One region of the Phormidesmis sp. 146-20 genome, then DNA from elsewhere that is predicted to be linked to it. Evidence: predicted binding sites of a transcription regulator. Region 1 holds the regulator's gene; each other region holds the start of a gene.
What was found. The regulator NtcA, encoded in region 1, controls nitrogen genes in cyanobacteria. The targets are predictions, from matches to a motif close to TTTGTANNNNNNNNTACAAA.

Region 1 (2,271 bases):
AAACTTTTTGATTTATAGTCTTTTGCAAATCTTCTGAAATCACTGAATCTTCTCAATGCGTTTGGGCTAGTGAGAATCGCAAAATCAGAAAGCGATCGCCTTCTTTTTGACCAGATTGAACCATAAAAGTTTGCGCTATGATAGCGAAGCTATTCCCTTGGATAGAACCCTTTGATGGTAGGAATCTTTAGCCATCTAGCGCAGCCTCACACAAGGGAATCAACGCTCAATCATCCATCCCTTTTGGAACGCAACCCCGGTGAGAACCCTATGGAAGAGTGGCAAAAAGATTTTTCTGAACTGTTAGAAACGATCGCGGATCACATCGAAGGCTTCTTTGTTGAAGTGTCGAGAGAAGTGACAGAAGTGGTCAACGTGTTTGTAGAGCTTTCTGACGAGCTTTCGGCACAGGCACAAAATACCTTTACAGATGAGATTGACCAATACATTAATGAGCTAGTCAACCCCGTCTTAGAAGCCTATTTTGGGTTTGAAGGCATGGTCGGAGAAGCTGCCCAACCGATGATGCAAACTGTAGAACCGCTGCTCAACCAACACCCCATCTGTGTCGGCTGTCGTCACTATCATGGGCAAGCCTACAACGGCAACGTGCTAGTCTGCGGAATGCACCCCTACGGCGTGGGAGAAGGACTAGACATCTGCCCTGATAAAGAATTGACCCGCTGGAAGTCACCCTACCTCAATTCAGAAGGTCAGTTTCTATTTAGAGAAGACGATTGGTAATAGGCGAGGTGTGAAGCCTGAAATTTGTACGCCTTCAGGCTTCGCCGACTGGCTAGCGATCAGGTAAACTGCTGACTCAAGGTGACTGGATTGTGGACAGTGATCTTCTTTTTGTGAATAGAGATCATTTTGTCCTGTCGCAAGTCTCCCAGCAGACGAGTCACGGTCACCCGCGTTGAGCCGATCGCTTCTGCAATGGCTTGATGAGACAGCTTGAGGTCGATCGTGATCCCTTCTTGACTGGGCAGGCCAAAATCGCGACAGAGAATCAGCAAGAAACTCACCAGACGCGACCCCATATCTCGATGCGCCAGCGTTTCGATCATCATTTCGGTTTGTAGAATTCGAGACGATAGCCCTCGCAGCATCAGCAGACAGAGTTCGGGGTTGTCTTTGAGTGCTTTTTCAACCTGCTCAATTTGAACAGACAGCAACTCAACCGATGTGAACGCAACCGCATGATAAAAGCGATCGGCGCGTTGCCCGGTGATCAGTGACAGCACCCCAAACACGCTGTTTTCTCGCAGTAAGGCAACCGTAATCTCCTCACCCGCCTCATAGACTCTCGAAAGCTTGACGGCACCTTTGACTAAAAAATAAACTCGCTCTGCGGGGTCGCCTGGAAAGAAGATCGTTTTGCCTCGCTCAAACGTCTCAACGACAGGTGGAAAGGCACCGCCCCCAATCTGGCGAAATAATGCTGCAAGTGGTCGCTCTTTGGTCACTACCATGTTCCTTGTCGAACTCGTGCTCTTGAACTCTCTTGATTGACCTGGCAACAGTTTTTACTTAGCTGTCAGCTGATCTGTAAGAGATTGATGACTTTAGAACACTTAAACTTACTCTTCAAGCAGTTTTTGTGCTCGATACTACACTATTCTGCCAGGTAGTTGAATTTTTGCAGGAATTGAGCTAAGTCTCTAACAATTGCTTAAGGTTTGAGCTTAAATTCGTCGTTCATCCGAAGATTTTTAAGATCTGTCACCTATTTTAATCAGGCTGGAAGTCAATAGATTAATCAATAGATCGATTCAAAGATCAATTCAGTAATAAGTTTGTCAAAAAGTACGTTGTGAGTTGAAGATTTCAGAACGATGACCGTGTTGAAGAGCGGTATTACCCAGCGTCAAGGAGCTTAATTTACCGAAAGCTCTAAAGACTTTTAGGGTGCTGCCCTTTAGTCGAAGACATTCAACTCTTACATTGAGAATTCGTCAGTCTGAGATTAAAAAACTTTAGTTAAAAAGCGGGTAACGCGATTCGAACGCGCGACATTCACCTTGGCAAGGTGACGCTCTACCACTGAGCTATACCCGCAAAATTCGGATAAGTTCTACTATTGCAGATACTCATAGAGATGTCAAGCCTGAAAAACCAAAAAGCCGGAAATCAGGAAATCGCATCGCTTCTCAGCATATAGGATGTAGAAGGATGAAAAAAGAACATCCATACTCCTTACTTCCTACTTTTTATGGTTCAATACACGCTTGCTCAAAGTCCCGAAGTCATTCTCACGGTCTCTGGTAA
Region 2 (2,271 bases), on a different contig from region 1:
TCCACGAAAACCACTGCTTACCACTGCCGATCGGGCCACCCGCAAACAACTTAAAGGCTGGTAACATCTTACCTAACGCGCCTCCATCTCCCAACACAACGCCCAATCGCAGAATGACCAATCGAGTTCCAATTTCCTTAACCTTGCTGGCTTCGGCTTCCCAGATTTGGCAGATCTCCGCTAAGAAATCGTCTCCCGCAGAACTTGTTTCGTCAAAGGTGGCCGTTTCACTGGTGCCGTAGAAGCCGATCGCTGATGCATTCACCAAGACAGAAGGCTTGTGATCGACTTTGGCAATGGCTTCGACGATCTTTTGGGTAGTGATTTTGCGGCTGTCGATCAGCGCTTGTTTGCGTTCGGGTGTCCAGCGGGATTCGGCGATCGCTTCTCCTGCCAGATTAACTACACCATCGCAGCCGTAAAAGACATTTTGCCAATCGCCCGACTCAGTTGGATTGTAGGCAACGATTTCGAGACTCGACGACTGAGGAAAAGCAGCCTTAGCAGGATTGCGCGTCAACACAACGACCTGATGCCCTTCAGCCAAAAGCCGCTCTACCAAACGACTGCCCACAAATCCCGTTGCCCCTGTAATTGCGACTTTCATTGAGTGTCTCCGTGTGCTCTAAAGTTTTTTTAGAAAATTAAATAGAGAAAGGAATTCTGAGAACCCCTCCACAAAACTTAGAATTCAGTATACAAGCGTCCTCTACTCAACCGTCCTGACTCACCAGAGAACTGCTGCAACTTGATCAAAGCAGAAGATCAACAGAAGATCAAAAAAAGCCCAAAATAAAAGAGGCACAAACCTTTTAGCCTGTACCTCTGCGTGAATCCTAAATAGGAGCAGAATTGAATGATGAGTGAAGCACTACTTGAGATAGCTGGCTTCTGCTTCTAGCAGTCGAAGAAGGTTGGTGTCACCGCTAGCTCTGGCAGCTTCGATGCGGCGTTGCAGGTTTTTCTGAAGGTTTTCACGGTGGACGCTGGCAGTTTGCGCGGCGTTTTGATTACGATTTCTGTTCATGTTAAACGTTCCTAGAGTGTCACCTGTTAGCTTTCGCTTATTCTAATGGTAGCAGCTAGTAGAATAATCCGTAGCTTATGCTACCAAAGTTAACATTAAAAACATAAATATTACTGAACCTACTGATAAATGATCCTGACCCTTCTAACTGATTTTGGACTGAGTGATGCGTATGTAGCGGTGATGAAAGGGACGATCGCTCACGTCAATCCTCATCTACAAGTGATCGATATTACCCATCAGATTCCGCCTCAATCCGTAGCGATGGCGCGATTTCAACTCATGAATGCCTATCCTTACTTCCCTGATGGAACGGTGCATGTAGCTGTCGTTGATCCGGGGGTGGGCAGTGCGAGACGAGCGATCGCCGTTCAGCTTGGGTCTGGTTTTTTGGTCAGTCCTGACAATGGGTTGGTGAGTGGCGTGTTGAGCCAGTGGAAAGCGATCTCTTCGAGTTACCCGCAAGGGGTCGCCGCCGTTGAGTTGACAAATCCCAATTATTGGCGCGTTTTGGCTCCGAGTCAGACTTTTCACGGACGCGATATTTTTGCCCCGGTTGGCGCACATTTGGCGAGTGGCGTACCGTTGAGGGAATTGGGACGAGCGATCGAGTTGGATACGATCGTGCAGTTTCCCATTGCTAATCCCATTCGGACAGATCACACAATTGAAGGATCGATTCAAGCGATCGACCATTTTGGCAATCTGATTACGAATATTCCGGGGACAGAAGTGGAGGGAAGGGACTGGAGCGTGACGATCGCTCACATAACTTATCCAAGCAAAACGACCTATGCAGACAGTGAACCTGGAGAAGTTTTGGCATTAATTGGCAGTCACAACTGGATCGAAATCGCCACCAACCAAGGAAATGCTCAAAGGCAACTGGGACTGAACTGGGGCGACCCCTTTCGGGTAACTCGAAGCGACCCCTTGCGGGTAACTTGAAGAGATCGTATTTCAGTGCAAATTCAGTAATAATGCTTTGTTAACGCGAATTCGACGGAATCTTTCGCTGCGGTCGTCAATTTGGGCAGCCCCCTAAATTCCCCACAAGTGAGGGACTTTGATTTGAAAATCTTGCTCTAAAGCTTCCCAGAATTGGGGGGTTGGGGGGCAGAAGACGTGAACAACGAAGCAAAAAAACTTTATCGAATTCGCGTTTTGTTAATGTCGTCCGATGAAGTTGCAATTAGATCTATACAAGACTATGAAGCCAGAATTGTGGATACCGATCGTATCAG
Region 3 (2,271 bases), on a different contig from region 1:
GGATCTATAGGTGCCTGAATTTGCTGCTTTTCAATAAAGCCATCAATTGATTGTTTAATGCTTTCTGCAACTGCATCAGCTTGATCTAAATTGTGTTGTAAGTCAGACCAAAACTCTAGTTGTCCTTGATGAATTGTTTTTAACCGTCCATGTAGCTGCATTCCTTCTAAAGCAAACTGTCTAAGATCAATTTCACGTCCACCATCGCGCCCGGTGACATAGTGGTTGGCTTTTGTTCTCACCTTTTCTTTTTGAGGATGGTCAGCGATCGACAAGTCATAGTAGCCCATCGCATCTAGCCATTCGACCACATCTTTTCCTCGATATCGACGCGGCGATCGGGGCGCACCTCCGACACATAAATGCACTTGTTTACCTGCTAAATGCAAGTCTTCAGCAATTTGACAGCCTGACTGTCCGGTGCCCACGATGAGAATAGCTTTGTCAGGTAAAGACTCCGGATTTTTGTAAGTAGATGAATGAATTTGTACAATGTCTTGAGGCAGCCGTTCGGCAATTTTTGGCACTTTAGGAATATGGTAGCTGCCTGCTGCAATAACCACTTGATCTGCGGTAAAGTCTCCGATCGTCGTCGTCAATTCAAAATGAGCGTCGCTTTGCCAAATTTTGGAGACCATCACGCCCTCTTTAACAGGGGGATTAAAGAATGCCGCATAACTTTCTAGATATTGAACAATCTGATCCTTTTGCATAAACCCATAGGGATCGTCGCCTGCGTAAGGATAGCCCGGAAGCTTGCATTGCCAATTGGGAGTCACGAGACAAAACGCATCCCAACGGCGCGATCGCCACTCATGTCCAATCTGATTTTTCTCAAAGACAAGATGATCAACGCCTCGCTCCTTTAGGCAATAGCTCATTGACAATCCTGCCTGCCCCCCGCCGACAACCAGTACAGAATAGTGCGTTTTCATGGGCAAATTTGGATATCGGTGCTGCCAGAGTACGCGCTGATGAAGCGAGAGGTTTGTATTTCCGACTACGAAAGTTTCAAGTCTGATACTATGGGCAGGACTTACGATCGAACGCTAGAGAATTTTGGAGAAGCGCGATCGTCCCTCGTCTAAATCGATAGGTCACAGAACGTGCAGAACGCCGCTAATTTTGCCACGATCAGATTACAGCAGTTCGTCCAGAACAAAGTGAAAGATGTCAACACCCCAAAACCAATAGAAGTATTTTTTTCATCCCTCCTCCCTCCTCCCTCATCCCTCATCCCTCCTTTAGGTTTATATGTCCAAAGAATTTACCGTCGGTGACAAAGTTCGCGTCCTGATCTTGCCGCCTTTTGTAAAAACAGCCGACCCGATGCCGATGCTGCGTCCTCCAAATGTGATTGCTTTAGGTGAAGAAGGAATTGTAGTCGATCGTCGTCCTGGTAACTATTGGGCGGTGCGGTTTGCTAGAGGCACCTATCTACTCGACAGCCAGTACCTGGAAGGCTGCTAAGGCTCATGGATTTAATAAACTGGGTGAATTAATTCGCAGCTATGGGAACAAAATCTGCACAAGCTAAAACGCTGTATCCAGATTCTCCCTTCTTCGGTAACTTAACTGAGCCGTTCACTGATATGAAACACCTTTGATCGATACGCCTTCACCTGCAAATCGATCCCTGTAATCGCCGTTCCGACAACCACCGAAAATGCTCCTAGCCCGATCGCTTTCCTGGCCATCTCAGCCGACGCAATCCCCCCCTCACAGATAATCGGAACGTCTAACTCTTTAACCATCTGCTCCAATAAATCAAACCCTGGAGGCGTTAGATCTTTCGTCTGGGAGGTGTAGCCATAGAGCGTCGTCCCCACCATATCGGCACCTGCTTTGACGGCAGCGATCGCCGCCTCCAGACTATCCACATCCGCCATCACGGGTTTCTCTAATTCGCTGTGAATGCGTTGAATCAGTTCTGTAACGGTTTCACCATCTGGACGATCGCGCAGCGTGGCATCGATCGCGATCACATCGGCACCCGCTTGAGCGATCGCCTGGGCATGGTCAAACTGAGGCGTGATATAAACTTCAAATCCTGGAATTACCTGCTTCCACAATCCAATAATCGGACGGGAGACACGCTGCCTGACTGCTGCAACGTGAGCCGGAGTATCGATTCGCACCCCAGCCGCTCCTTGATTAACCGAAGCTTGCGCCATTGCTGCAATCACGATCGGTTCATGCATCGGCGAGTCTGCTGGAGCCTGACAAGAAATCACTAATCCGCCCAGGCTGTGAATTACACTAGAAAAATTA

Region 2: ACKFKH_RS07360 (SAM hydrolase/SAM-dependent halogenase family protein) is a predicted target of NtcA. The motif match lies at 1,095-1,114, and genes of this name have one in related genera.
Region 3: ACKFKH_RS31580 (MSMEG_0569 family flavin-dependent oxidoreductase) is a predicted target of NtcA. The motif match lies at 988-1,007, and genes of this name have one in related genera.

What each region holds. Positions count from the first base shown of each region.
Region 1 is NZ_JBJPHT010000021.1:19,843-22,113, reverse strand. It holds gene ACKFKH_RS17470 (hypothetical protein) at 271-744, shown strand; gene ntcA (global nitrogen regulator NtcA) at 804-1,475, opposite strand; tRNA gene ACKFKH_RS17460 (tRNA-Gly) at 1,990-2,061, opposite strand; gene ACKFKH_RS17455 (hypothetical protein) at 2,216-2,271, shown strand, end outside.
Region 2 is NZ_JBJPHT010000006.1:78,166-80,436, reverse strand. It holds gene thyD (thylakoid membrane protein ThyD) at 1-607, opposite strand, end outside; gene pirA (arginine synthesis PII-interacting regulator PirA) at 872-1,027, opposite strand; gene ACKFKH_RS07360 (SAM hydrolase/SAM-dependent halogenase family protein) at 1,157-1,975, shown strand; gene ACKFKH_RS07355 (hypothetical protein) at 2,238-2,271, shown strand, end outside.
Region 3 is NZ_JBJPHT010000077.1:7,154-9,424, reverse strand. It holds gene ACKFKH_RS31580 (MSMEG_0569 family flavin-dependent oxidoreductase) at 1-935, opposite strand, end outside; gene sipA (regulatory protein SipA) at 1,255-1,470, shown strand; gene ACKFKH_RS31570 (N-acetylmannosamine-6-phosphate 2-epimerase) at 1,572-2,271, opposite strand, start outside.